DNA from 2 places in the Xenorhabdus bharatensis genome. Region 2 is predicted to be linked to the other one. Evidence: predicted binding sites of a transcription regulator. Region 2 holds the regulator's gene; the other holds the start of a gene.
What was found. Region 2 encodes Fur, which represses iron uptake genes when iron is present. Its sites were predicted from a motif close to ATAATAATGAGAACNACTATCAA; they were not measured.

Region 1: a site for Fur is predicted at 3,345-3,367, ahead of AAC855_RS19210 (TonB-dependent receptor domain-containing protein). Genes of this name have one in related genera too.

Annotation. Positions count from the first base shown of each region.
Region 1 covers NZ_JBBMXG010000028.1:2,086-18,145, forward strand. Annotated here, with positions in the region: gene AAC855_RS19200 (5-oxoprolinase subunit B/C family protein) at 1-1,376, shown strand, start outside; gene AAC855_RS19205 (ATP-binding protein) at 1,373-3,145, shown strand; gene AAC855_RS19210 (TonB-dependent receptor domain-containing protein) at 3,414-5,444, shown strand; gene frdD (fumarate reductase subunit FrdD) at 5,526-5,882, opposite strand; gene frdC (fumarate reductase subunit FrdC) at 5,896-6,288, opposite strand; gene AAC855_RS19225 (succinate dehydrogenase/fumarate reductase iron-sulfur subunit) at 6,303-7,037, opposite strand; gene frdA (fumarate reductase (quinol) flavoprotein subunit) at 7,030-8,826, opposite strand; gene epmA (elongation factor P--(R)-beta-lysine ligase) at 9,898-10,875, shown strand; gene glpQ (glycerophosphodiester phosphodiesterase) at 11,133-12,209, opposite strand; gene glpT (glycerol-3-phosphate transporter) at 12,386-13,741, opposite strand; gene AAC855_RS19250 (amino acid adenylation domain-containing protein) at 14,675-16,060, shown strand, end outside.
Region 2 covers NZ_JBBMXG010000007.1:100,824-116,883, forward strand. Annotated here, with positions in the region: gene AAC855_RS08560 (type I secretion system permease/ATPase) at 1-510, shown strand, start outside; gene AAC855_RS08565 (GlxA family transcriptional regulator) at 621-1,598, shown strand; gene AAC855_RS08570 (hypothetical protein) at 1,759-5,475, opposite strand; gene AAC855_RS08575 (efflux RND transporter periplasmic adaptor subunit) at 6,085-7,191, shown strand; gene AAC855_RS08580 (efflux RND transporter permease subunit) at 7,193-10,306, shown strand; gene AAC855_RS08585 (TetR/AcrR family transcriptional regulator) at 10,352-10,942, shown strand; gene ybfE (LexA regulated protein) at 11,150-11,440, shown strand; gene fldA (flavodoxin FldA) at 11,615-12,148, shown strand; gene fur (ferric iron uptake transcriptional regulator) at 12,501-12,953, shown strand; gene AAC855_RS08605 (beta-N-acetylhexosaminidase) at 13,059-15,752, opposite strand.

The sequences.
Region 1 (16,060 bases), on a different contig from region 2:
TACAGGGAAAACAGATTGTAATTCCGGTGCGTTATGATGGAGAAGACTTGGAGGAAGTTGCGGATATCCTCGGGATTTCGGTACAGGATGTTATCCAACAGCATACGGATAATGAATATATCGTTGCATTTACCGGATTTGCTCCGGGGTTTGCCTACATGATATCTGAAAGTCTTTCGTGGAATATTCCCCGCCGCAAAACGCCCAGAACCCGTATTCCGGCGGGGTCAGTTGCTCTGGCGGGAGAATTTAGTGGTATTTACCCGCAGTCAAGCCCCGGAGGATGGCAACTCATTGGGACGACATCCGAACGAATATGGGATTTATCCCGGATGGAACCGGCGTTATTACAGCCCGGTTACCGTATCCGATTCCGTAATGCAGAACACTCCACAGTGACAGTCAGTTTACCTGCAACACCCGTTCTTGATTCACTTGTTCCGGCGGATAACGCCAGTATTTTAGAAATTCAATCCACAGGATTACAGACTCTATTTCAGGATTTAGGGCGTCTGGGTAAATCAAGGCTGGGCATATCTGCATCAGGTGCGATGGATAAAAGTGCTTTACGCAGTGCAAATCGCATAGTGGGTAACCCTTCTGATCAAGCTTGTCTGGAAATTACGCAGGGAGGATTTCAAGCCATTGCCCGTGGGCAAATGGTTATTTCTGTCACTGGCGCTTTATGTCCGATTCAAATTAAAACCCCGCAAGGAAAGTCGCTTCACCTAAGCACTTACCAACCTCTTGATTTAAATGATGGTGATGAAATCATATTGGGTATCCCACATGAAGGAATGCGTTCTTACTTGGCAGCCAGAGGCGGTTTTATTGTTCCAAAGGTGCTATCCAGCTGTTCATTTGACACTTTGTCTAATATTGGCCCTGCGCCGTTAAAGGCGGGGGATAATTTAGCGATAGGTGAGACTTCGCATTGTTCAGCGGTGTCTGTTTCAGAGACCCCGGAATTTGTGATGCCCAATAAAGGTGAGACTGTTGTACTGGATATATTTCTTGGCCCTAGAACTGACTGGTTCACTCAGGAATCCATCGATATATTGCGAAATCAAATCTGGCAGGTTACGCCACAATCGAACCGGATTGGTTTGAGATTGAAGGGAGATTGCTCGTTATCACGCATTAATCATGCAGAGCTGCCAAGCGAAGGAACCAGCCTTGGTGCGATACAAATTCCCGCCAGCGGGCAACCTGTTTTATTTCTGGCGGATCATCCTGTGACAGGCGGATACCCCGTTATTGCTTCAGTGGCTGATTATGACCTTGATCTTGCAGGCCAAATTCCGATCAATGCCAAAATTAGATTTAATCCCATCAATCAGTTTCATGACATTCAGGGGAGTGAAGAGCTGCAATGAATACCACTGTGAACAGTATTAATAAAATTACAAAAAAAGTCTTAATCGCCAATCGCGGGGAGATTGCCGTTCGTATTATTCGTGCCTGTCGTGATTATGGCATACGGACAATTGCTGTTTATGCTGATACAGATATCAACGCACTGCATGTGCAACTGGCGGATGAAGCCTATTCACTGGCAGGGAATAGCCCGGCAGAAACCTATCTCAATATTCCTCGTTTGTTGGATATCGCAAAGCAAGCGCAGGCTACGATGGTACATCCCGGCTATGGTTTTCTATCTGAACGGGCTGAGTTTGCCCGCGCTGTTATTGAAGCTGGTTTAATTTGGATTGGTCCGGAACCCGATACGATTGATATATTAGGGAATAAAGTCACGGCCCGGCAAATTGCTCAGAAAGTTGGAGCACCGTTAGTCATGGGAACGGCAGAGCCGGTTAAAAATGCGCAGGAGGTTATCACTTTTGCTGAAAAGCAGGGTTTACCGATAGCGATTAAAGCCGCATTTGGTGGTGGGGGCCGTGGGTTAAAAGTGGCATGGCGACACGATGAAATTGAGGAGTTGTATCACTCTGCGGTACGTGAGGCGACAGCTGCATTTGGTCGTGGTGAATGTTTTATTGAACAGTTTCTGGATAAGCCCCGTCATATTGAGGCACAGATAATTGCAGATAAACACGGAAATGTCGTTGTTTTAGGAACCCGTGATTGCTCCTTACAGCGTCGGAATCAGAAACTGATAGAAGAAGCTCCGGCACCTTTTTTGACTCAGCAACAACGGGAGCGCATTCACCAGTCGGCAAAAGCGATTTGTGCAGAAGCTAATTATGTCGGAGCAGGAACGGTTGAATTTTTGCTGAGTGTTGACGGAACACTCTCCTTTCTGGAAGTGAATACCCGCTTGCAGGTTGAACATCCTGTGACGGAAGAAACAACTGGAATTGATTTAGTTATTGAGCAACTGAGAATCGCAGAAGGCTACCCATTAAGCATTCAGGAAACGCCTGTTTCTCGTGGGCATTCGTTTGAGTTTCGTATCAATGCGGAAGATGCCGGAAAAGGCTTTTTGCCTGCATCTGGCGCTCTTACCGAATTTACCCCACCTTCTGGTCCCGGTATTCGTTTAGATTCAGGCGTAATCAATGGCTCTGTCATTCCGACAACCTTTGATTCATTGATGGCTAAACTGATTGTCACAGGAGCAACGCGTGAACAGGCTCTTGCCCGTGCGCGTCGGGCGTTACGAGAATTTAAAATCAGTGGCGTAGCATCCGTTTTACCCTTTCATCAGGCGGTGATTGAACATTCTGATTTTGCATCAGCAGAGACTTTTAACGTCCATACCCGTTGGATTGAGACAGAATTTACCAATCAACTGGAAGCCTTACCACGTCAGGATGTAGCTGAAAGCAAAGATATCATCCGTACCTTTATTGAGATTGATGGCCGTCGGCATGAAATGGGATTACCAACGGATTTATTGGCAGGATTAACACCTTTAGTGCCTACAGGTGAGCCACAATCGTCTCCGCTAGTAGTCAAACAAATACCAGAAAATCCTCATCAGGTAAAAGCCCCCATATCCGGTATTCTGCATTCGTGGCTAATACAGGAGGGAGAGCAAGTCAGTGAAGGAGATGTGATTGCCATCATGGAAGCCATGAAAATGGAAGTGCAGATAAATGCACATCGCTCAGGAAAAGTCACATTCCGAGCTCAGGAAGGTGATTATCAGGAGGTAGAAAGCATTCTGGCGAACATTGAATAGTCTGGTTATTTGAAAAATTAAATGGGTATAAATTGACGCTAAATTTATACCCATCTATGAAATCTGCTTTTGAGGATCTATATCGGCAATCAGTCTTTGCTTGGCCGAGCGGGACTGAAAGGCATCATCCTACCTAATCCAGATAGTAAAATCTGACGATAATCACTTAATGTTATTTACATTTCTTTTATGAATGTAAATAATAATGCTTCTCAATAATATTTTAACTAAAAAATAAATGTCTAAAATTACCAAAATTTACGCAAGCATGGCTAAAAGTGGTTTGTGTGTTCCTTTGATGTCAGCATCTATGTTGACCATCGCTATTTCGACTAACGCAGTGGCACATACCGAAGAATCAACCAGAAAATCATCCTCAACAGGCGATACACTTGTTGTTATTGCAGGTAACAGTGCAGAACAGGACAGTGGAAAAGTCAGCCGTAACGAAATTAAAGTCAGACAGGCACAAAGTGTCGGGGAAGTATTAAAAAATGTGCCGGGCGTACAAGCCGGACACCCTAGCGCTTTAGGGCAGCGTTTTAAAATCCGTGGCATGGATGATCAATTTATCAATGTGACGATTGATGGTGCAAGACAGGAAGGCTATCACTTTCACCATGCAGGGAGCTACGGCATTGATCCTGAAATGCTGAAGCAAATTGATATCAATGTGGGTACGAACAGTATTACCTATGATACCGGAGCATTAGTTGGTTCATTAAAATTTGAAACGGTTGATGCTGGTGATTTATTAGCACCGGGTCGCTTATTTGGTGCAAAAGGAAAATTAAGCTATGTCAGTAATGGCTCGGAATTCCAGAAGTCTTTGGCCGCTTATGGAAGAATCGGCGCTGTAGATTTATTGGGCTATTTTAACCATCGCAATATGAGTGATGCTAAAACGGGCAGGGATAAAGCCGGGCAAGAATCCATTTCTACCGATGGGAAACTGATCAACTATTTATTAAAAGCGAAATTCAATCTGACTGATGAGCAGTATATCAATGTCTCAAAAGAACATTATCAGAATGATGCCGACACTAATTTCAGATTGAACTTTGGCCCTGATGTGAATAAAGGGAGAAAAGGGAAATACGCTTCAGAGCGTGATGCTTATAATATTGCTTACCGATATGTGCCGGTTGGTAATGACCTCATTGATCTGAAAATCTCCGCTTATTATACAGAACAAGTCTTCAACCATATGAGGGAAGTCGGTGGCCCGGGCAAAGGCTTTGACACAATTACCGAAACTCAGGGTATCAGAGCGCGTAACGTTTCTAGTTTTGATACTTATCAACTAGCCCATGCTGTCACTTATGGCTATGAGTATTTCGATACCAGAATGGCGTATACAGAGGCAGAAAAAAATACATATAACAAAGTGGTAGAAGCAGGAAAATCATCTTCTGTTTATTTAGAGGATGATATTCAGTTTGCTGATTTGCATTTCATTCCTGGCGTAAGATGGGATCATTATAAATACAATACTATTAATAAAAAGAGTGAGCCTTTTGAAAGAACCTATGCTCATTTCTCAAAAGCATTGGGGTTGAAATACGAGCTGGGTGCGTCAACAACGTTGTTTGCTAATTATACTGAACTCTTCAGAGGCCCATTGGGTAAAGAAATCGGCATGGGTCCGAGTAACCACAATGCCAACCTGAAAGCGACAACGGGTTACAATCTGGAAACGGGTGTTGGCGGTACTTATCCATCTGTTTTTGCTGAAAATGATTCATTCACTTTTACTGGTAAAGTATTCCAGACTAATTTCAAAAATCTGGCTACCACGTTAGCCGAAAGTTCGCTTAATAATATCCCTAAGTCCAGACTGGAAGGATTTGAATTAGCGACCAAATATAAACTGGATAACTGGTCTTTAAGAGCAACTTACGCCAAAGCAAATAACAAAATTGTTCAGGGTAGTATGCTGTTTGACAGAAGATTAGAATTTACTCCATCTATTGGTGATTCTTTCACTGTGGGTGGAAGCTACCTATTTGATAAAACAGATATTGAACTGGGTTGGAATTCCCGATTTGTCCGCTCAACAAATGCAAATGGGACAGATGATGGCAAGGTTGTAAATATTCATAAAGCAGGCTTTGGCGTCAGTGATATGCATATTTCCTGGGCACCAACCTCAGGCGCATTTAAAAACACTGAACTCCAGTTTGGTATCGATAATATCTTCGATAAACGTTACAACGAACAATCTTACTACTTGAACACCTATAAAGGTCAGCAAGAGAAGGGGCGCGCTTATAAAGCGACGGTTTCTTATAAGTTCTAAGAAACGAGATATAACGCTGAGTAAAAAGCCTGCGGTTAAACCGCAGGCTCATCACTATATCTTTCAATGATATATTTTTAACTACAGCGTAAAAACACCAATCAGAGCTACAACAGTCAGAATTGCGGCAGCGCCATAAAACACCCATTTACCGGCAGGAACATGAATTTTCAGATCATGCATAGCATGATGAATGCGGTGTAAGCCGCACCAGAGTGGCAGACTTATCATCAGCAACAAAAAAACACGCCCAATAAAGCTCTGGCAGAAAGCCAGAATACGTTCGTAAGAAAGCGCCTCCGGTGCCAATCCTAATGGCAGTAAAATGCCTAATAGCAGGATAATGACTGGCCCGACAATAGCACTCCACATACCACCAGCGCCAAACAACCCCCAGAAAATAGGTTCATCGGAACGTTTTGGTACTTGATTCATCAGATCCTCCTTGAGGTCAGAGTAGGGCTATGCCAAGGATCACGGCAGTCGCGATAATAGTGAACGCCCACAATAGTTTGATAATAGGTCCCGGTGCCATTTTTTCATTTTTAACAATGATATTGAGTGCTTTGGGCGCCAGTTCAAACCAGGTTGTGGTATGCAATAATGCAGCCAGCAAGGTGATAATGTTGATCAACAATACCAGTGGATTTTGCAGAAAAGAGACAAATCCCCCCCAGCTTTCAGGGCCGGCTTTCAGGGCAAACAGGCCATAAAGCACCAGAATACTGAACCAGACAGTAGGAACAGACGTTCCTTCACGCAGCATATAGAAACGATAAAAACCTAATTTTTGCCACCAGGTAGGCTCCATGCCACGGGTATAAGGTTTACGTTTTGTTGTCATGACTTTCACCTCCCTTATTGTGGTTTCAGCATGGAGATAATGAAATCTTTTGCACTTTCAGCCTTGCTTTGCTGAATTGCTCCTGCCGGATCGACATGTTTCGGGCAAACTTCAGAACAATAACCGACAAAAGTACAGGACCAGACTCCATTATCACTGTTGATTTGCGGCATACGCTCTTTCTTGCCATGATCACGGTTATCAAGGTTATAGCGGTGTGCCAGCGTGATGGCAGCAGGGCCGATAAACTCAGGATTCAGGCCGAACTGAGGGCAGGCTGCGTAGCACAGGCCACAGTTGATACATCCGGAGAATTGATGATACTTCGCCATTTGTGCCGGAGTTTGCACATTCGGGCCATCAGAGGGTTTGCGGTCATTACCGATGATATAGGGCTTGATGGCTTCCAGACTCTCAATAAAGTGCGTCATATCCACAACCAAATCCCGTTCGATCGGGAAATTCCCTAAGGCTTCCACTTTCAGCCCGTGCTGATAGTCGCGCAGAAAAGTCTTACAGGCCAGCTTTGGTACGCGGTTGACCATCATGCCGCAGGAGCCGCAGATTGCCATGCGGCAGGACCAACGATAAGACAGATCAGGAGCCAGATTATCCTTAATATAGCCTAACGCATCCAACAGCGAAGTCTGGTCATCATAAGGGACATCGTATGTTGTGAAATAAGGCGCATCATCGGTTTCCGGGTTATAGCGCATGACTTCCATTTTCAGGTTTTTCATCTCAGTCATTCGCCTGCTCCTTCTGTTTTTTCTCTTGTGCAGCGGCTTCACCACCATAAACCCGTTTTGCAGGCTGGGATTTAGTGATTTTCACATCACTGTATTCCAGATGTGGTGCACCTTCCGGGTTATAGAAAGCCAGTGTGTGTTTCAGGAAGTTCTCATCATCACGTTCGGTACAGCCTTCATCAAGGCGCTGATGGGCCCCGCGGGATTCTTTGCGGTTTATCGCGGAGTGAGCCATACATTCCGCCACATCCAGCCCGAATCCCAGTTCTATGGTATAGAGAAGGTCAGTATTGAATACACTGGAGCGGTCACTGATTTGAATATGCTTGAAGCGCTCTTTCAGCTCTGCAATCTTATCAATCGTCTTTTGCATCAATTCAGGGGTGCGATAAATACCACAACCTTCTTCCATTGACGTTCCCAGTTCATCGCGGATTTTTGCCCAGCTTTCTCCGCCCTGTTGATTCAGCAGTTTATTGAGTTTAGCCTCAATATCGAGAACCTGTGCAGACAGTGCATTTTCATTGGCGGGAGGCGCTTCCTGAGCACATTTGGCCGCTTCTTCACCAGCCAGACGACCAAAGACGACAAGTTCTGCCAATGAGTTAGAGCCAAGACGGTTTGCACCATGCAGGCCGACAGAAGAGCATTCACCAATCGCAAACAGCCCTTTGATACGGGTTTCACATTGTTGATTGGTTTCGATTCCACCCATAGTGTAATGTGCTGTCGGGCGGACAGGGATAGGCTCCTTGACCGGATCAACGCCAACGTACGCTTTCGCCAGCTCACAGATGAAAGGTAGACGTTCCAGTAATTTCTTCTCACCCAGATGACGCAGATCCAGATGCACAACGTCACCGCGCGGCGTTGCAATCGTCCGTCCTGCCCGCCATTCGTGCCAGAATGCCTGCGAAACTTTATCGCGTGGTCCCAGCTCCATATATTTATTTTCAGGATGGCCGAGGGGTGTTTCAGGCCCTAAGCCATAATCTTGTAGATAGCGATAGCCATCTTTATTCACCAGAATCCCGCCTTCACCCCGACAGCCTTCGGTCATCAGAATGCCGGAACCCGGCAGGCCGGTTGGATGATATTGCACAAACTCCATATCGCGCAGTGGAACACCATGCCGGAAAGCCATGCCCATGCCATCGCCGGTGACAATGCCGCCATTCGTGTTGTAACGATAGACACGGCCTGCACCGCCGGTAGCCATAATGACCGCATTTGCGCGAATCTGAACTTTACTGCCTTCCATCATATTCAGGGCAACCAAGCCACGCGCTCGGCCTTCATCAACCAGAATATCGAGGACAAAATGTTCATCGAAACGCTGAATCTGCGGATACTTGAGTGAGGTCTGAAACAGTGTATGCAGCATATGGAAGCCGGTTTTATCCGCGGCAAACCATGTGCGCTCGATTTTCATACCACCGAAACGACGCACATTCACGGAACCGTCTTCTTTACGGCTCCACGGGCAACCCCATTGCTCCAACTGGGTCATCTCAGTCGGACAGTGTTTGACAAAATACTCAACCACATCCTGCTCACACAGCCAGTCACCGCCGGATACGGTGTCATTGAAATGAAAGTCGTAGGAATCATGAGATTGAGTGACTGCGGCTGACCCACCTTCTGCGGCGACGGTGTGACTGCGCATAGGGTACACTTTTGAAATCAGGGCAATCTTGAGTTGGGGATTGGCTTCAGCCGCAGCAATGGCGGCCCGTAGACCTGCGCCACCGGCTCCGATAATTGCTAGATCAGCATTGAAGGTTTGCACTGTGCTTCTCCATTGTTTCAAGTGAAATGAATAAACTTCAGCCAGAAAGCCTAATGCGTTATCACTCGTCATTTGTGACCTTGCTACTTTGCAGAGTGTTTTTTCTTGTTTGACGCAGTGTTGTAAGTATTTTTTGTAACTTAACGAGTTAGGAGCACTGTCTGTTATTTTTTATCTGATATGATTATAACGAATAGTGGCGAAAGTAAACTTGACATGAACACTGCTTTGGTCGAATTGGTACCAATAAAAATTGATCTAAAACAAGTTTTGTATTCATCTGACTGTTTTTTATTAATTTTCTGTTAAATTAATTAGCGTTGTTCATATTGGATGGGTTTTTGTTTAATTGAGATGAATAGTTTTTGGTGGTTATTGTAGAACAATGATTATAGAAAAGATGTCGTTGAATAAAAATCAACAGATTACGTTGACGCTCAAAATGCTTTTTTAGAGCAACTTTGTTTTATACATCAGGTAAATAAACTTTTGTATTTTTAAATATTAACACCAATAATGCTTCCCTGTTAATTTAAAAATCGAAAGGGTGTTTTTTTAACTCAATGGAATGTAATGACTAATTTTATATATAGGTGTTTGGGGTTTTATTTACCATATGAAATCATTCATCTTTAAGTAAGTTGTTTTTTTGTTATGGGAGGGTTTTTATAAAAAATAAGGGATTTTAAATAATACTGAAACAACTAATGATAAAAATTTAAAAAAAGATGTAAAAGAATTGGTGGTGATGATAACCAAAGGAGATATTTTTGCTGATTTTTACGGTGCAGATAATAATATTATAGTGACATATAGCGATGAATATATTGATAGTTCAAGAATTTATTTTACTGGTGTAGATAATCTTGTGGGTGTAATAGCAATTTATACGTTATTTTAGATATCTTTAATACAGGAAAAAAGAGTAATATTCAGGCTTGATGAAAATAATTATCTTATATGCACAATGGATTTCAAGTTGTGTTGCATTCTGACTGATGTCGAAAATTTGTCTGGCGGCGCTGATATGAGTAAACTGCGCGTTTTGTTTTATCGTGGAGTCATTTGAACATGAACGAAGTCGCGGATTGGCAGCCAACTGCCCCTATCGCCAACCTATTGAAAAGGGCAGAAATTCTGGCAGAAATACGGCGCTTTTTCGCAGAGCGTGGGGTATTGGAAGTTGAAACCCCAGCCATGAGTCAGGCGACTGTCACTGACGTCCATCTGGTTCCCTTTCAGACCCAGTTTGTCGGGCCGGGTGCAGCAGATGGTCTTCCCCTGTATCTGATGACCAGCCCCGAATATCATATGAAGCGTCTGTTGGCCGCAGGCAGTGGCTCCATTTATCAGATGGGGAAAAGTTTCCGCAATGAAGAAGCGGGACGCCACCATAACCCTGAATTCACGATGCTGGAATGGTATCGTCCGCACTATGATATGTACCGCTTGATGAATGAAGTGGATGACCTGTTACAGCAAATTCTGGATTGTGAAAGCGCTGAATCCCTTTCTTATCAGCAGGCTTTTATTCGTTATCTGGATATTGACCCTTTGACAGCAAGTAAAGAAAAACTACGTGAAGTGGCGGCAAAACTCGATCTCAGCAATATCGCTGATCGTGAAGAAGACAGGGATACTTTACTGCAATTGCTTTTTACCATGGGTGTTGAAACACACATTGGTATTGAAAAGCCGACATTTATTTATCATTTCCCTGCTTCGCAGGCAGCGCTGGCAGAGATCAGTAAAGAAGATCATCGTGTTGCGCAGCGTTTCGAAGTGTATTTCAAGGGAATGGAACTGGCGAACGGCTTCCGTGAACTGACGGACAGCAATGAGCAGCGTCTGCGTTTTGAACAGGATAACCGCAAACGCGCATCAATGGGGTTGCCTGTACAGCCGATTGATGAGTATTTGCTTGAAGCTCTGGCACATGGTATGCCGGAATGTGCGGGTGTAGCATTAGGGGTTGACCGACTGATTATGCTGGCTCTGGGGGCTGAGCGAATCAGTGAAGTGATTGCATTCCCGGTAGGAATTTCCTGATTTATACACTTCGTCTTTCAAGTTGCCTCTTTGTTGGCTGCGCTCACTCATCCCGGTCACCGTTTTTATAAACATACGGTTATCTATACTCCCGGGGGGACTGAGAGGCTCCTGCCTCTCACCGGAGGCCAGCCTTTGGCTGGGCAAATTCGTTCCCGACTAATTTGTCTCTCCCTTCCCGCCGCGACGCATCTTGAATTCCATTGTGTATGATACCCCGCCACTTGCGGCGGGGTATTAAATGAATAAAGAATCAATTACTTATGTTCGTGATGTTCTTCGAGGAATTTCACCGCTAAATCAGGGAAATCGGTGAATGCACCATCGACATTGGCTTTATCGAAGACGATATCAAACAATTGATTTCCGCTGGTGGCATATTTGGGTAGCTGGTCAATGCGGATAGTATATGGATGTACCACCATATGGCTGGCGTGAGCTTCTTTCACCATACCAGTTAATTTAATGTTGTTTGGTGTAGAGTCATTGGCGATCAGCATGTGGTAATCGGGGCCAATACCGTCAGCATATTTTGCGACTTCTTTCATTGCACCCGGTTTAAACATCCAGTCATAACTGTAGTTATGCCAAGTTCCATCGGATTTCTGCTCGTAGGTTTCATTCCAGTCAGTGTAAGCAATCAGTTGAACCAGTTTCAGATCCATCCCCAATTTTGGTTCCAGATCATTTTTAATACGTTTCAACTCATTGGCATCAAAACATTGCAGATAAACGTTATCGCTCTTTTTGGTGTAACCGTATTGTTTCAGCACTTCCAACACTTTTGCAGTGATGTCTTTGCCTTCCTGACGATGGAACCACGGTGCTTTGATCTCAGGATAGATACCGACGTTCTTTCCGGTAGATTTGTTCATACCCTGAATAAATTCCAGCTCTTCCTGAAAAGTGTGGATGCGAAAATCTGATTTTCCCATTGGAAAGCGACCGGGATAGCTTTGTACTTTTTTGCCATCCTTGATATCAAACCCTTCAGTAAATTTCAGTGACTTAATTTCTGGCAGGGTAAAGTCAATGGCATAGTAACGACCATCAGCACGGGCGCGGTTCGGAAAACGCTCAGCAACATCAGTGACGCGATCAAGATAATGGTCATGTAGAACGACCAGTTCATTATCCTTGGTCATTACCAGATCTTGTTCAAGATAATCTGCGCCCTGAGCAAAAGCCATCGCTTTAGCAGGAAGAGTATGTTCAGGCAGATAGCCGCTAGCTCCTCGATGCGCGATAACAATTTTATCTGCTGCATGTGCAATACCTGACATTGATGAAGCTAACAGAAGACCGGCCATAATTGTTTTAACAGGGGTGTGCATTGGGGTTCTCCACTTGTGGTAATGAAGGTGTTTATGGGTAATTAAATGGTGTTTTATATGAATTTAGAATACTGAATATAAGAGGGAACACAGTGTTACTGTATTATTGTCGCCACTGTTGAACGAGATGAAACAGTGGCGACCCGGGAATAGCTTTATTTAAAACAGCTTGTTGATTAGCGGTTCTGCGCTTGTGCTATTTCCTGTTTGTGTTTGTTTTCAAGTAGCATAACAAACAACAGCAAAATGACAGACAGAATACTGCCGCCAACCATGACCATAAAGCCGCCATCCCAACCGGTGAAATCAACGGTATAACCAACAATAGCGCTGGCAGCTACCGAGCCACCGAGGTAGCCAAACAGACCTGTAAAGCCAGCCGCAGTACCTGCTGCTTTCTTCGGTGCCAGCTCAAGAGCATGTAGGCCAATCAGCATAACAGGGCCATAAATCAGGAAGCCGATCACCAACATACAGATCATATCAACATTAGGATTACCTGCCGGATTCATCCAGAAGATAATTGTAGCGATAGTGACGAGCGTCATAAAGAACACGCCGGTAGCACCACGGTTTCCTTTAAATACTTTGTCCGACATCCAGCCACACAACAGCGTACCGGGGATACCCGCATATTCATACAGGAAGTAAGCCCAGGAAGATTTATCCAGTGCAAAGTGCTTAACTTCTCTCAGATAAGTCGGTGACCAGTCAAGGATACCGTAACGGAGTAAGTAAACGAATACGTTGGCAATAGCTATCATCCACAGGAGTTTGTTAGGCAAAACGTACTGCATGAAAATTTCTTTTGCAGTCAGTTCTTTTTCATCTTTTTCTGTATAGTCAGGTGGATAGTCGTTTTTGTATTCTTCGATTGGTGGTAAGCCACAGGATTGCGGTGTATCACGCATCAGGGCCAATATGACTAAAGCAACCAGAATAGCTGCAAATGCTGGCATATAGAGAGCTGCTTTCCAGTCATTGAACCACGCCATACCGAGGAGGAACAGTAATGGTGGCAAACCACCGCCAACGTTATGAGCGCAGTTCCAGATAGAAACGATCCCGCCACGCTCTTTTTGTGACCACCAGTGAACCATGGTACGACCGCAAGGAGGCCATCCCATACCCTGGAACCAGCCACACAGGAACAACAGGACAAACATGACCGCAATGCTTGAAGTTGCCCAAGGTACAAAGCCCATGAACAGCATTACGGCTGCCGCAAGTATCAGGCCAGCCGACAAGAAAACCCGGGGATTAGAACGGTCGGAAACGGAACCCATGATGAATTTTGAGAAGCCGTATGCGATTGAGATCCCTGACAGAGCAAAACCCAGATCGCCTTTAGAAAAGCCTTCTTCTACCAGATATGGCATTGCCAGCGTAAAGTTTTTCCTTACCAAATAATAAGCAGCATAGCCAAAGAAAATCCCCATAAAAATTTGCCAGCGCAAGCGACGATAGAGTGGATCTACTTCTTGCGCAGGCAGCCGGGCTTTGTGAGGCGCCGGTCTGAATATACTTAACATGTTTGTCTCCACATGACTTTTTAGTATGAGCGAATCACCACTGTTTAGTAGTGACCAGCAGTAAACGAAAGTTTCAATTTATTTTTTTCTATATCGAAAGAAAGAATAGCTAAAACAGACTTATATATCTGTGAAGTATCGCTAACATATGGATATAATTTCGTAAAGTCCGCAATTTTGAGCGATTTATGGCTTTTTGGAAATAAGTTTTATTTTAATTATCGTGATTTCCGTCACAGTTAAGAATGTTTATTGGTTATTTGTGAGCGTATTCCATTCGTTTATTTTCTTTTTGTCATAAAGGACTATGATTATTGTGGGAATATATTCGCCGTTTAATAATACGAATCTTATTTGAAAAAATATAAGATTATCTGAACATATGGTGATGAATGAAAGCGTGATATTTTTTGCCTGTTTTCTTAACTGATATTGACTATTTTTTGCTGTTATTTTTTATTTAATAATCTGGATTATATTTATTGACATATTTTGCGTTTTTTATAACACGGTTATAAATAAAATGATTGAGTTTTGATTCAGAAATAATAGATATTACTACAAATGGTTATTCATGCTCTCGAAGCAGGGTTTTATGAGGGATGAATGGCTGTTTTATAAAATAAAAACAAGTTATATCAAAGTGATAAAGTGGTGTATAAGGCGTAATACACACTATTCACTAGTAAAAAAATCCAGTTATGGGCTAATTGTGTAATTAATTAAAAGTTGTAAATAAATATTAAATAATAATTCTTTAATTTTAAATAATTTTCTTGAAGTTTATTTTTTTTATTCAGTGAAGGTCAACATAAGGTAATTGTAGGCGCCAGATGTGGACAGTAACTGAACTTTATTGACTAACAGCATAAATATCTCCATTCATCATAAAAAATGATGAAACAAAATGGAGAACAGAATGAGAACATCATTATGAATACTTACACACACAAGGCAATATTACACACAGCATTTATTGGGCAGCAATCCTCATTCTCTCATTCTTCTGATATTAATGGCATTAATATCAGCTATATGGAAAAAACACTTCAGCCATGGTTTGATAATGTACCATTCCGGTTAGCAAAACTGGCAAAAATAGCACCGCATGATATTGCTGTTTCAGATCCGCATGGAATTCTGGAGTTTGGTGAGTTACAGCAACGCGTTATCAGCGCAGCGAATGTTTTACGCTCCTATGGCGTAACAATGGGAAGTTATGTCGCTATTGCAGCCGAGAGGGGTATTCCATGGTTTATTACGATGCTGGCGACTTGGCAGATCGGTGCAGTATATGTTCCCCTTAACACCATGATGCCGGAAAAACGTCTGAATGATATTCTCGCCAGCTTACCAGCGAGTACTCTGGTCTCTGATGAAACGGTCTCTGCGGGATTGAAAGCATCAACACATATTCCGATGGAGCATCTTGCCTATACAGTTGAGGAAATAACGGAAGATGTCGTTATTCCTGAATTAGGCGATCATCCGGCCTATGTCATGTTTACTTCCGGTTCTACCGGGCTACCGAAAGCTGTGCAGGTACAGCATGATAATCTGGCAGCCTTCCTGTGCTCACTGGGCAAATTATTATCAGTTAACCAGCATGACCGTATGCTCGCGCTGACTACTTTCTCTTTTGATATCTCAGTCCTTGAGTTACTGCTGACGGTTGTTCATGGGGGCAGTATCTACATTGCACCCACTGATACTCAACGTGATGCGATGGCGTTGTCCCGGGTGTTCTCTGATCCTCAATTTACTCTGGCTCAGGCAACTCCGGTAACGTGGTCAATGGCACTGAATGCAGGCTGGAAGCCGCGGGCTGATATGAGCATGCTTTGCGGCGGTGAGGCTTTGTCACAAGATTTGGCCGATCAATTAACCGCCTCTGGTGGCACTTTATGGAACCTTTATGGCCCGACAGAAACAACAATCTGGTCAACGGCGTTCCGCATGAAAAAAGGAGATAAGGTACAGTTGGGCGAGCCGATTCCCGGCACCAGCATCAGTATTGTGGATAAGAATCTGCGTCCTGTGGCTAAAGGAACGGTCGGTGAGATCCTGATTGGTGGGTTAGGTGTGACAGCCGGATATCGTAATAATCCGGTTGAAACAGCTAAACGGTATGTCCCTGATATCAACGGAAAGGGGAAAAGAGCCTATCTGACCGGCGATATGGCTCGTATGACTGAAGATGGCTCTCTCATTTATATGGGAAGGCAGGATGATCAAGTCAAAGTCCGTGGTTATCGAATTGAATTGGGTGAAATAGAAATCGCGTTGAGAAAACAACACGGGGTTCAGGATGCCATTATC
Region 2 (16,060 bases):
CCGGTATCGCTGCGACGTAACATGAGCGTAGTTTTGCAGGAAAGTATTCTGTTTTCCGGCAGCATTGCTGACAATATCCGCCTGTGTAAACCCAATGCCACCGATGAAGAACTTTATCGCGCTGCGTCTCTGGCGGGAGCCATCGATTTCATCAATCAGTTTCCCCATAAATTCGCCCATCAGGTCGGGGAAAAAGGCGGTAATCTGTCCGGCGGCCAGCGACAGCGTATCGCTCTGGCAAGGGCATTACTGAATGAGCCCAAAATCCTGATTCTGGATGAGGCAACCTCTGCACTGGATTATGAATCCGAAGCCGCCATTATGAGTAATATGGATGAAATCCGTCAGAACAGAACGATTATCAGCATTGCCCACCGGCTGAATACGCTTCGTCACGCAGATAAAATATTCGTCTTAGATCAGGGAAAAATCATTGAATCCGGCTCACATGCCGACCTGTTACAACAAAATGGGCTTTATGCTCAGCTCTGGCATCAACAAACTGAGTGATTATTACGGCAGGAAATTCATTGAAGATGGGGATTGTTTCATCTTAAAATTAATTTCATAACGAAATTAACACAGCATTGTAAGATGTTCTTAAGGAAGAGAATACGACTATGAAACAAATCTCTATTACGGCTCTGGTTTTTTCACATTCATCAGTCACATCGGTGACTATGCCGATTGAAATACTGACCATCGCCGCCAATGCTATTGGCGGCCCCACTCCGCACGTTCATGTTATTTCTCCTTCCGCTCAGAAAATGGACGAAATCCATGATCTGCTGATTGAATCTACCCCGGTTTCTCACAGCAACCTTTATCAGGTCGAGTACCCTGATCTCATCCTGATAGGCTCACTGGGTTTTCCAAAATGGCAGCCACAACACTGCTCACCGGAAATAATAGACTGGCTTAAAGCGATGGATGAAAAACATATTCCTATTGTTTCAGTATGTTCTGGCACGTTTATGCTGGCAAAAGCCGGGCTACTGAAAACAAGTGCAACCATTCACCCCCATTTCTCTGCTGAATTTAAGTCATTATTTCCCCATATTCCCCTGTATACGGATAAAAAAATCACTTGTGACAATAACCGTTTTTGTATTTCCAGCGCTTATGGTACAGCCAGCGCCATGATGAATATTGTCGAACTGTTCTATGGTAAATGTGCCAGAGAGCATTGCGCACACTTTCTGTTCGGGGAGAGCGAAAAACAAAGTTCGTATGATTCGGTCAGTTTTGTCCCTTACCGACAGCATTCTGATCTGCTTATTCACAAGTTACAGGATTGGATGCACGCTTTCCCATCTGAGATTTTATCCGTCGCTGATTTAGCCAGTAAAATTCATCTTTGTGAACGGCAGATGAAACGCAGATTCAAAATTGCTACAGGACAAACCCCCATCCAGTATATTCAGAAAATACGGTTGTCACAGGCCAAACACTGGCTGGAAAAGTCACAAAAAACCATTGAAGAGATCAGCCATGAAGTGGGTTATGAAGATACCCGTTATTTCAGGGAGTTGTTTAAACGCTGTAATGGTCTGACACCCAAAGAGTATCGACAGAAGTATCACCGCTATACTGATTAATTCCCTATTGGGTGATATTAAAATCACTCGTTGTGAAACATCAGCGTCTTTCAAACTAAAAACCTAATATCTTTTTATTTCGGCCAGTTGTATATATACCATCGTACATTGTTATTTTAGCAAACCTACTATAAACAACTGGCCACCTTTCTTAGAAAGTTTATTCATTAAGTAAGGGTGCTAATTTAAGACAAGCACCAATGATTCCTGCAGTACATTGAAAAGCTAAAGTAAAGATAGCAGCCTGAGTACCCAGAAGAGCACCTAAACTAAAAATCTTTCCTAGTCCAAGTAAAATACCTGACAAACCATCCATCCAAAATAAGCCTTTTGCAACAAGAAATACGATAGAATTAATAAATATAACTAATCCGATTAAGATATTCACTGTAAAAATTACAATATTTACACTAGTTACTTTTAAATCTGGTAAGTTTGGATTAAAAATAATTATTAACCCACATATTAGATAAGTTAAGGTTAATACTAAAGATGCTAACCAAATAATTATCGAAAATTCATCATTGAAAGAATAGATTGCAAGAATAAATAAATTTACAATAGAGAGCGAAGCATCACATACATTTATCATTGCCACGATCTCTTTCTGAATAGCGCCACTGGAACCTTTTGAAAAAGTAAATCCCACTACACGTAACATTCCAAATAATGATGAAAAAAACGAAAAAGCTGTGCTAATAATTTTTAGTATTTTTACAATCTCAGAATCCCTAGTATTTTTTTCATTCTGTATTTTTGAAATACATTTAGTGAGAACAATTAAATGATTATCTTTTGGGTTTATGATATCCAAGAATTTATTCAAACTAATTTCTTTTTTAAACTTTGAGATACTTTCTTCATTAGGAAACAATTGAATACCTAATACTAATTTTGACAAAATGGTTGTTGGTATAGCAATAAGCAATGATAAAAAATCATTTAAGCTTGGATTATTTTCAGTATTTGTAATAAATTTAAAAAAACTTGACACAAAAGGAATGTCTAAAGGTGTGTCCATAAAATGACAAAAATCATCAGCTATAGATTTAATTATTTCCATAATTGATTCAAATAACCCAACAGCATCTCTTATTCCTTTATCCATTAATGATTTTAAAGAATTAAATACCTCTATTATTGACATTGATAAAATAGAATCTATATTTTGATGTTTAATTAATTTATCAGAAAACGATCCGTATTCTTCAGATTGTAAAAATTTATCACTGTACTTTTTGGTCTCTTTTATGAAATTATCTATTGCCCTATTACTAGAATCAACCAAGAGTCCAACTTGATTTTCATTGGATGATATTCCAAAATGATTGTTATAATTATTATTAAGAAATTTTTCCAGTAAAAAATTATTAAAAAAAGCTTGGTCTAGATCTTTATGAAGCTTAGGATTTTTATCCTCATACACTTTCATCTTAGCATTGTAATAACTAACATTTTTACCCTCAATGCATTTAATCACCTTATCTAAATTATTGTTGTCAATTTCATTGGTTTTTTTTAAAATTTTTTTAAATTCCCTCCCCTCTTTTTCAATCATTCCTGTCAGCGCTCCTTTTTGCATAGATAATAAATGAGAAATAGCCTTTTTAGTTCTCATAATATCCTTCCAATTAAAAACAAAACCAATAAATTCAATAACTAATTCCGTTTTTAATTTTATAAAATTAAAAATCTCCGATGCTATATTTAAAGCATCATTAGCAAATTTCACCACTCCATTAAAAACTTTCCTGACGCCATCTTCAATAAATGTGAATACGAATTCACCGGCTCTATAAATTGAAAAATCCAAAATCTCAAAAATTTCATTTTTTATATTTAAAATAAAATTTCCTATGCTACCAAACCACTCAGAAAGACCAGATAGATTAGTTAGTTTATCTTGAATATCTTTCTCGCTTAATTCACAGTAAATGGGTATGCCTGTACTTAAATCAAGCATCCATGGTTGGTACTGTTCAGGTACATTCAATGTCTCTAACTGAAGTAATGTTTCAGTAAGATATGTTCCAACATGAGGCTCTTTTTTAAATGTGCTGCGTAATTTAGGGGCTGTATCAACAAGCTCCATACACCTCCTCACACTATCCGCTACCGAATCTGCAACTTTTTTCGTAATTTTATTAGGTAATAACGGATTGCCTTCACTATCCTTAGCATTGACTAATTCATCACCCGTTAACGTAGACAGACGTTTTTTGATATCAGCATATTGACGAATAGCAACAGGAGAAAGATCACATTGAGGCAAAGTAAATGATAATGCTGCTACACCTAACTGTTCAGCGGGTTGTATAATGGTAAAACTCCCACGGGCATTCGTCCTAATTTCTATTTTCTGATCCTTATCAAGGAAATATGTATCACCATTAACCATCAGCTTAGTTTGCGCAGATGATGATATTTCTACAGGTTCATTAACTAATGGAAATCCTGCTTTATCTTTCATATATAATTCTGTGCTATAAGAAATAATTTCCTTTATGGTTCTACCTATGCCTGGTGTTATATCACTAATAATCCATTGATCATTTTCACGTGACCACATTGAACGAATAAAGGTGTTATTTTTATCAACAAAAAAGACATTAACCCCACCTGATATGATCGAGAGTGTGTTATATACTGTATTATCATATGACATTACCTGTGTATTAATTCGGGTCGGATCACTCCATCCTGTAGGCGATTTATTATCCTCCATCATATGATATAGGATAGATTCATGTATACGGCTTTTATCTTCATTATAATCTAGAAATAAATGCGTTCTATTTTTAATGTCAAGTGATAATTTAAAATCAAAGATATCTCTACCTTTTGGTGTTATATTTAAATCTTTTTCAGAGATGACTTTATCAATTAATACTCTATCACCATCAATACGTAATGAAATAATATACTGATGCAGATATTCCGTATAAATCTTACAGTAAATTTTACTTTTTTTCTCCCCATTATCAACATATTCAATTTGTTTTAACTTCTCTATTTTTTTTATTTTTCCGTCTAATATGGAATCCTTACTAGAATAACGTGCGTATGAATAGGCTTTATTTTTCATTGAACAACTATAACATAGAAAAGTATGATAGGGATCATTAGGTTTATATATTATATAAAACCTAACAAGCTCCTTATAATCATTTCCTATAAGTATAGAATTAGTTATTTCGGATCCTCCAAGTACATTGATGAAATCTGGCTCAAATTTTATAACAGGATCACTTCTTTTTTTATTGGTAAAATTTAATGATTTTTTACAATCATCTTCTACTTTATTTATTTTTAACCGATTTATAATATTGTTTCTATTATTTGAATCTACTATATTATCAGACCGCTTATCTTTAACCAAATAGACTGGACTGATTTCTATCATCTCTTTACCACCCTTTACAATGGTTTTTATATTAATTTCATTAAGAGTATGTTTAACATCACCATTATCACAATATTTTGATAAATCATATTTTTCATTACTAAAAATCCAGCGTTCACCGTCTATTTTCTCATTCTCATAAATATATTTCATGTAATTTCCATTTATATAAAATACGATTATTCTACCATTATCAAATGTAGTTAAATATATATTTTTTATATTATAATAATTACTGATTTCAATAGGGAGCTTTTCACGACTGTATCCACTTCCATTAGTATTGGGATACATATTAATGACATTGACATTATTTCCAACTTCCTGATAAAAAACCTCAATTCCTGCATCCCTATTCTCTATAGTTTCAAAATTATTATTTATATTATGTTCATTATTACTTTTCATGTCATAGTTTTTCATAAACTTAGTGACGGATGTAAAATTGCATTTTGATTTTTTTTTCGTAGTCATAATAATTACCTTACATATAATTTTTTGTTTTAAAAAAACCAACTTGTTATTTTTTAATAAATAATTACAAGATTAGTACCAGATTAAAATTTCCACCCATATATAAGTCATAGGTATTAACTTTAATTTTGTCAAATTATAACTTTGGTGTTTTAATAATTATTTTTTATTAAAAAATAAAAAAATTAATAAACTTTATAAGTTTAATACGTTAGAGCTGACTAACTCTTCACTTATTGATCGCCAGTGACGTTTAAACATGTCTGATGTGCTGTATTCAATGAAAACCCAATAGAGCTTCAGTTAACATTACCCGAAACCTCTTAAAAAACAGTGCCAATATTGAACGGGTTATGAAAAGTACTGGTCTCAGCCGCGAAGAACTTCTGTCCTTACAATAACCCTGCTTCTCTTTTGTTCTCTTATCTGTTTTTGGCGCTGGTAAGAGAACAAAAATGTCAATCCCATACACAAATTATAGTTAATTTCGTACAAAGCAATTCAGATTAGAATGCGGTTAAAATGTTTGCACTCATTTTTTAGATAGACTAATCTATCTAAAAATATAGGCGCTAATTTAAGCATTCTGCTCATTAGTAAGGACGATAAATGGCAAGAAATTTGTTACCCCTTCTTGGCTTTTGTTTTTCTATTCTCATTTTCAATACAAACGCCCAGACATCCACGGAACAGATGTATGTTTCAACCACGACAATCCAGTCTGTTCCCTTTGTTCCTACCGTTAATATATTAGGGTCTATTGTCGCCAAAAATGAGGTTGTCATTAGCCCTACGCTAACTCAACTTATCATTACGCATGTTTTGGTCGAAGAAGGTGATCATGTCAAACAAGGGGATGTGCTGGCTATGCTGGAAACACCCATTCAGGATGAAAAAGTCAGGCAGGCCAGCGCCAAACTCGAACAATCCCTGTCCCTGATAAAACAGAACGAAGCTGTAAACAGTCAGGCACAATCTGAACTAAAGCGTGTAAAACCGCTAATCAGTTCAGGCGTCATTTCAGCCAGTGAATTTGAAAGATATAGAATGGAAGCAAACTCCGCACTAGCCGCCCTGAATGCAGCAAAAGCTGAATATCGTCAGTTACAGGCTCTATTGCAGGAAGAAAAAAGCCAGCGGGCTAAAACGACGATCCTTGCCCCTAATAATGGAGTTATCAGCGAACGAGTAGCAACAGTGGGTATGACCACCGATACTAATTATCTATTTAAACTTATCACTGATAATCAGTACGAATTTTCTGCTGAAGCTTATATAACTGAATTAAAAAAGATCCGGGTCGGTTTCCCCACAACGATAACGCTCACCGAAGGTGAAAAAATAACGGGCAAAGTCAGGTATATTTCGCCAAAAATTAATCCTGTTACTCAGATAGGAACTATCAGGATCGCTCTTGAGAATGTTTCCGCAGATATCAGACCCGGTGATTTCGGTTATGCTTTCTTTCAGTTTAAACCTGAAAATATTAATGCCATCCCTTATAGTGCGGTTAATATTACCAACGGTAATAAAGCCAGTGTCTTTATTGTTGGTAAAAAAAATGTGGTCGAAAAGAAACAGCTTAATATAGGACGTATTTTTGGTGATTGGATAGAAATAAAATCGGGGTTATCAGCAAACGATAAAGTTGTTATTTCTGCATCTCCATTCTTACAGGAGATGGATACTGTTTCTATTAAGCCACAGGGAAAATAAAATGAAGTTTCAATTATCAGAATGGGCCATCAGAAAGCCAATTCCTACTATTGTTATTTTCCTGGCTCTGACAATTGCCGGGTTATTCTCTTTTTCCGAGTTACCCATTAATGCCAACCCCGTGATTAATTTCCCGATAGTCACGGTCACTGCCGCACAAAATGGCGCGTCTCCTTCCGAAATGGAAAATGCAGTAACCCAGCCTATCGAACGGGCAGTTTCTGGTTTACCCGGGATCCGGCATATTAATTCAACCATTACTGATGGTGTTTCTATTACTATTATTGAATTTAATCTGACCGTTGATCCCAATGTCGCCGTTAATGATATTCGGGAACAAATCACCCAAATACGGGCAGAATTACCACAAACTATAGATGAGCCTCTGATAAACCGTATTGATGTAGAAGGTGGTTCTATTCTGAATTATGCTGTTCAGTCAAAGGATAAAAGCCTGACTGAATTATCCTGGTTTGTGGATGATAAATTAAGTAAGCATTTATTAACTGTTCCCGGCGTACAAAAAGTCAGCCGCTCAGGAGGCACAAACAGAGAAATATTAGTTGAGCCTGATCCGGTAAAATTAGCTGCATTAAAAATCAGTGTTGCCGATATTAACCGCTTATTACTCCAGAGTAATGTCAATATTCCTGGCGGGAAAATGGTTATCGCCGGGCAGGGGCATGCTATCCGTATTTTAGGTGCCAAAAATCAAATTGATTATTTACGCAAATTAAAATTTCCATTAGAAAATAATAACTGGGTCACACTGGGTGACATTGCCACAATTAAAGATTCGCATTCAGAAACAAATACTATTGCACGTCTGAATGGTGAACCTGTTATTGGTTTTGCAATCTACCGTATCAAAGGTTCAAGTGATACCATCGTCGAAAAAGGGGTCACACAAGCACTAAAAAAAATTCAAAAAGAGTACCCTGATATTAATATCAAACTCGTTTCATCAAATGTGAAATACACTGTAGCCAGTTATAATGCCACGATGCAAACACTGATCGAAGGTGCCATATTAACGGTCATTGTTGTATTTTTCTTCCTTAAAAGCTGGCGGGCAACCTTAATTGCTGCAATTGCCCTGCCGTTATCTATCCTGCCCACTTTTGTTATTCTGCATTTATTTGGCTACACATTAAACAGCATCACACTATTAGCATTAACACTGGTAATCGGAATTTTAGTGGATGATGCGATAGTCGAAATCGAAAATATAGAAAAATATATCGAAAGAGGTGAAAGACCCTATATTGCCGCGATCAAAGCCTCCAATGCTATCGGGTTTGCCATCATCGCGATTACGATTACGATTGTTGCCGTTTTTCTGCCGGTCAGTTTTGTTGGCGGTTTTGTCGGCCAGTATTTTGTGCCTTTCGGCGTTACTGTTTCAGCCGCTGTTTTATCATCTCTGTTAGTGGCCAGATTGGTCACTCCCCTGATGTCTGCTTACCTGTTATTACCGAAAAAGGCGTCGGCTAAAAAAGCCTTATCGGAAAAACATAGCGAAGCAGATAAAGTCAGGACGCCGGAATGGATCAACAAATATGTGGCTATTCTCGATAAAACACTCAGATTTCGTAAAACAGCTTTGGCCTTAGCCCTTGTTTTCCTTTTGGGCTCATTAAGCCTGATTGAGCTACTACCCTCCGGTTTTTTACCCAAATCGGATATCAGTATCGCTAAAGTAGATATTGAATCGCCTCCCGGCACACAGGTAGCCAAAAGTGATGAAATTTTACAGAAGATTATTAAGCAGTTTAAAGACCGGCCAGAAATTGTAGATATCTTTTCTATTGCAGGGGTTGAAGGAACCGCCGGGGATATCAGTCAAAGTAAAAGCACTATTATTATTAATTTAGTGCCGATTAATGATCGGAAATTATCACAAAAGGAATTTGAAGAATCATTAGCACCTATTTTGAGTGCAACGCCAGATATTCGATATAACTTTGGCAGCGGTAACGGTAATAGAGATGTTTCCATTGTTTTAGCCAGCGACTACCCGGAGGTTCTTTCTCAGACAATACAGCAGTTACGTCAGGAAATGATGCAATTAAACGGCTTAAAGAATATTCAGATCCTACAGCCTTTACCCAGACGAGAAATAATTATCACCCCCAATATTGCGGAAGCCGCCAGAGCAGGAGTAACGACCGATGCGATTGGTGCTGCTATTAAAACCGCCACCATTGGTGAAATCAGCGCCAATACCGCTAAATTTAATTTACCTGACAGGCAGGTGCCGCTCCGCGTTTTATTAGCCAAAGAAGACAGGGATAATCTGGACGTGTTACGTAATATGTATGTCAGTAGTACATCAGGAATTAATGTTCCGATTAAATCTGTTGCAGATATTACCTTCAGCTCAGGGCCTGATGCCATAGAACGCATCTCCAGACAACGTAAAGCCGTGATTGAAGCAGATCTTGACGGCATAGCTATCGGCACGGCATTAGAACAGATTAATCAGTTACCCACGCTGGACAAATTACCACCACAAGTCAAAAGAATTGAGTATGGCGATGTGGAATACATGAATGAGATGTTCGACCGTTTTTTCACCACCATAATGCTCAGTATCCTGATGGTCTTGGCTATCCTGATTATTCTGTTCAAAGATTTCTTACAGCCTGTCACTATTCTGGTTGCTCTGCCGTTTGCTATCGGTGGTGCCATTATCGCTCTGCTTCTTTATAATGCCACGATTGATATGCCCGTTATCATCGGTATTTTAATGTTGATGGGCATTGTCAGTAAAAACTCCATCTTACTGGTTGAGTTTATTCTCGAAAAATCCCGCTCTGGCATGTCACGCAATGATGCCATCATTCAGGCAGGGAAAGAACGTGTCAGGCCGATCATCATGACGACAATTGCCATGATTGCCGGCATGATCCCTTTGGTTCTGACCAGTGGTGCGGATACCAATTTCCGTGCTCCCATGGCTATCGCCGTTATTGGCGGGTTACTCAGCTCAACTTTACTCAGTTTACTGTTTGTGCCCGTTATTTATAGCTATATGGATGATTTTAAAAATTATATCATTCCACGTCTCAGGAAATTGTCATCGGTAACAAAAGACGATCTTAATTATCACTGATATGAATCGTTCTGATTCTGTACCCAGCCTTTGGAGGAATATAAGGTGAAAAAACAGACCGAAAAACAGCGGGAAAAACGTAAGCATATTATTGATGCAGCTATCTCCTGTTTTATCGAAAAAGGATTTCATGCAACATCAACAGCAGAAATTTGCAAAGCGGCTGGCATGAGTCCCGGAAACCTGTTTCATTATTACCCGACCAAAAATGCCATTATTGAGGCTATTGCAGAAGAAGATAGCCATGACTACGATGAAATTCTGGCTGCCTGTTATGATGAAAATTCAGTGATCGTGACTATCGAAAAGTTGTTAGCAAAGCTGGTAGAACTCTATAACGAACCCGGTTATGCCCGGCTCAGTATCGAAATTATTGCTGAAGCAAGCCGGAACCCGGCTATTAATAAGATATTTATCGAAAATGAGAAAAAAGTCCGCGAACATTTAACCCAGCTAATCAGCACAGGCATTGAAAATGGGGAAATTGATACGCAGATTAATGCTGAACAGGCCGCTTCCTGGCTGATGATCACTGTTGATGGTTCCATCGGCAGGCAAATCATGGAACCTGATTTTGCATGGCAGCAACGTCTTGATTCTCTTACCTATATGATAAGAAAGGTTTTTATGCGATAACGCACGTATCCATGTACTGATTAAGGGAATGACCTTAATCAGTACGAATGGTTCCTTTTCCACATTATCTGTTTCACGATACTTTATTAACCACTATTGTTATACCCAATCCTGATAATCTCTCCTATCAACCAGTAGCGACACGCGCCCAGCTAAGGTATCATTGCCGGCTATATTATTGGTACACGCCCTTTATCAATTGAATTTATGGCAAAAGAACAAACTGATCGCACCACACTGGATTTGTTCGCAGATGAACGCAGGCCTGGGCGACCTAAAACAAGTCCGCTGTCCAGAGATGAACAGCTTAGGATCAATAAACGTAATCAGCTACGCCGGGATAAAGTCAAAGGACTTCGCCGGGTGGAGCTAAAACTTAATGAAGATGCTGTCGATGCACTGAATCATCTGGCAAAACAGCGTAATATCAGCCGCAGTGAATTGATTGAACAGATGTTGCTGGCTCAGTTAGCAACAGAAAATAACCTTACCAATTAACGGCTTTAATTCAACAGCGTGATACGGCGCTACCACACAAATCTGACAGACTTGTCATTGATGTTTGGTCAAAATAAAGTTTTTTCGTTTATTAAAACTGATATTTTTCTCCTGCTGATTTCAGCGTGACGTGTATAACTTAACTACACATAAAACAAGAGGTTAATCCACTTTATGGCAATAATAGGTATATTCTTCGGCAGCGACACTGGCAACACAGAGAACATTGCCAAAATGATCCAAGAAAAACTGGGCGGTGCTGATGTTGCGGAAGTCCACGATATTGCCAAAAGCAGCAAAGAAGATCTTGAAGCTTTCGATATCCTGCTGCTAGGCATTCCAACCTGGTATTACGGCGAAACTCAATGTGACTGGGATGACTTTCTCCCGACACTGGAAGAAATCAATTTTGATGGAAAATTAGTTGCCTTGTTCGGCTGCGGTGATCAGGAAGATTATGCAGAGTATTTCTGTGATGCCATGGGCACCATTCGCGATGTCATCGAACCTCGTGGTGCAATTATCGTTGGTCACTGGCCAATCGAAGGGTATCATCATGAAGAATCAAAAGGAATGGCAGACGATAAGCACTTCATTGGTCTCACCATTGATGAAGATCGCCAGCCAGAACTGACTGATGAACGTGTTGAAACTTGGGTAAAACAGATCACGGCTGAAATGAGCCTGTCAGAAATCCTTGGCGCATAAAATTGTTCTGGCGTTTTATAGATACTTTCTGGCGTCTGATAGACACAAGAAACGTCTTTTGCACAGGATAATTCCCGAATAATGTGTCATGATAGCGCGATAGGCATGGTTTTCATTTTCAATATCCATGCCTATAATCTACAACGTGAAACTAAATCATGATTCTCTCACGATACACCCATAACTTATGGATTTTGAGTCGCATCACGATGGCAAGGATACTCATCCTCTGGAACATAGCTCACTATGTGACAGAAATGAAGGGGTATAATAGCCAACAAAAAGGCGATTTGAAAAACGATGGGTATGTATTGTTAAGTTCACTAAACTCAAGCTACAGGACTGAATCCGCATGACCGACAACAATAAAGCATTGAAAAATGCTGGACTTAAAGTAACACTTCCTCGCCTGAAAATTCTGGAAGTGCTACAGGACCCAGAATGCCATCATGTCAGTGCGGAGGATCTCTACAAAAAACTGATTGATATCGGTGAAGAGATTGGCCTCGCCACTGTCTATCGCGTGTTGAACCAGTTCGATGATGCCGGCATTGTTACACGCCACAATTTTGAAGGCGGTAAATCGGTTTTCGAACTTACTCAACAACATCACCATGACCATCTAATTTGTCTCGACTGCGGTAAAGTGATTGAATTCAGCGATGAATCCATTGAAGAACGTCAGAAAGATATCGCAACACGTTATGGAATCAAGCTGTCAAATCATAGTCTATACCTGTATGGTCACTGCACTACAGGCGATTGTCGCAAAGACGGTTCGTTACATGATGTAAAAGCACGATAAGGAGTCAGCATTTACTGCTACTTCTCGTGTCTGACCCTGTCAGAGAAGCTGCTGCCGATTAGCTGACACTAATCGGCAGATTGCTTTTAATGTCCTATTTTAGGATTACTCAGAAGGTACCTCTTCCACCCGACTGAAACGCTTTTCATCAGTACTGACAGAGCGAATTTTTACATGCCCATTAACATGCGGCCGCTGTCTATCATCATAACTTTCCCATGTTTTTCCATCGTCCAATGAATACTGAATGGTCATGCCCGGCAAGGCGATATTCGCTTCTAGTGTTCCGGCTACAATTCTTGCACCGGGTATCGGCAGACGGTACGCAATATGAGCTTCATCCAGTTTAGCCATTTCGCGCTGCCCCATCAGATTGGCAAAATGCAGCCAGTCGTTATTGAGCTTATCGGTATCTACATACCGTGTAATCCCGCCTTTATATTCCCTTCCCTGCTGGTAATTCTGTTCCCACTCAGCCTGATGCCATGCCCGTTCCGCCAACGGTAATAATCGCGGATAAATCATATATTCCATCTGCTCATCAGTACGTACAGTCTCACTCCATGACTGCCCTGACAGCCCATATGCCCCCGGCCAGCGTTTACCGCTGTTTGCATTAAAATAGTCTCCGTTGATATCCACCGAAGTTTCAGCATTTTGGGGCATATTATTGGGTGCAAAACTGAATATTTTCGCTTCATCATTAAAACGGGAAGCCCAATAGTAACCCCGCTCTTTCGGATTAACCTCATAGGGCATATCCAGATAAACATAATCAGGATTGGAAATAATGACCCGATAGCCTTTATTGGCCCAATCATTAACAGAATCTGCACCGCCCCAATAAAGCGTATCCCAGAAATTCACCGCAACATGTCGTGTAGCAAAGTCTTTAGCTGATTTCGCATATTTCAGACCATCCTGCCATGACTGCATCGTATCAATGCCATGCTTATTGACGATTTTGCTGACTTCAACCGCAAAATAACTGGCCAGTTCATCAACATCTTTGATAATCCCCTTTGCAACCATTTTTTGGCAAATCTGAGATTTTGCCCACGGCTTATCTTCAATTTTCTTATTGATGATCCCTTTACCCGGTTCAATCGGGCCATCTTTATCCTGATATCCCGCACCCAGTCGAATATTTTTCGCCTCATCCCCGCCATAGTGCCATGTTGTCAGCGGTGAGCCGGCTTCTTTATGCATGGCGACAATTTCACTGAGCACTTTGTCAATAAAACGTTTGGAAGAGTCCATACATGGATTCAGATAACTATGGCGATCATAAAACTGTACAGATGTTGTATTTGAGGTATCTGTCGGATCGAGCAAACGATACTCATTAGCTGCTTGTTCTTGTCCTTGTGCCATCAGTTTCTTGTAGCGGGCCTCCATTGATACCACCGCTGCACGGGCATGAGCCGGAATATCAATTTCGGGGATCACCTCTATCTGACGGGCTTTGGCATATTCGAGAATATCAATGTAATCCTGACGGCTGAAGTAACCGCTTCCCATATTATTACTGTCCGGCCCTGAGCCTAACTGTGGTAGTAAACATTTTACCTCACTTAAATCATGGCAACGTTTACTGCCGATTTCTGTTAACTCCGGTAAACCGGGAATTTCCAGACGCCAACCTTCATCGTCACTTAAGTGAAAATGGAATTTATTCAGCTTATAAGCAGCCATTTGATCCAACAGGCGCAATACAGCTTCTTTACTATGGAAATTACGCCCAACGTCAAGGAACATGCCTCGATACTCAAATCTGGGCGCATCTTGTGCGGTTAATGTGGCAATTTTCGGCACGCCATTAGCCGGGATCAGGGAAAACAGCGATTGCAGGCCGTAAAATACGCCGGACTGATCAAAAGCAACTATATGTGTTCCTCTGGGGGTGATATCCAGCGAATAAGCACCTTTCACCCGCCAGTCACCCGCAAACTTGTCGGCATTAATTTGCGTTGTAATCAGATAACCGCTATCGGTTAATTTAATCTTGTGGGCAGCAAAACGATCTCTAATCACCTTGATTGATTGACCACTTAACCCTCCCAGCTCCAATTTTACGCCACGGGACAAATTGACATCCTGTGAGTGAATCGTCACCTTTTTAGGTGTCGGAATAATCTTCCCGCGCAATTTATCTTCACTGATTAGCACCATCTGCCGATTTTTCTCAAAACGGTTTTCAGGTGTCATCAGAATATTATGATCCGTTGTGGTTCGTTTCCATTGTTCTCCTTGAAAAGGAGATAAAAATGCACTCAGATCTTCAGTATCCGTATTGGCCAATACCTTAGGAATGGCATCACCGGATGTGGCATACCAGCGCGGCATAAAATCGGTGCTATAAATCTGCCAGTATTCTCCGATAATTGGCAGTATGATTTTTTCATTCGCTCTGATACCCCTGAATTTTTCAGTCGGTTCCAGCCTATGCAAATCCCCTGTGATATGAGTTATTTTATATTGCTCATGATCAATTCTGAGAATTTGGCGAATACTGTGGAAATAGAGAGACCAATCCGCAGAATCAATATTCTGATCACCATTAGTCAATATGATATTAACCTGATTACAAGCTGCCCAGTCTGCACCTAAAATGGCGCAATTCGTCCCATGTGCTCCGGCCTGATTGTCTACGATACTGAAATTCACATTTAATTGACTAAGTGAATCCACTATCTGCTGTGATGTCATTTCCGTACGAATGTTTTCTGCACAAGTACCCGCACTGAACCCTGCCGCCATGAGAAATGCTGCCAAAGTATGTAATTTAATGCTTTTCATTAATAATGACCTCGTCCGAGTTTATTTTTTCGCCCAGAACAGAAGGCTGTTTCTGACATATTAAAATGCGTTTAAACAACATGTTATGAACAACATCATTTAAGCAATACGGCTTCAATAACACGATTTAAATGACATAGCATCAACACAAAATAACCCTACACAACATGTGACTATAAGGCAATTTTTAATCTTGGTAGAAGGGCTTAATTTTCATTACGATTCTTTTTTATATAAAAAAAGTGATAGAAATCATACTCAATACCTCTTTTGAACCGAGACTTTTTAAGATCCATCAGGTATGAAAC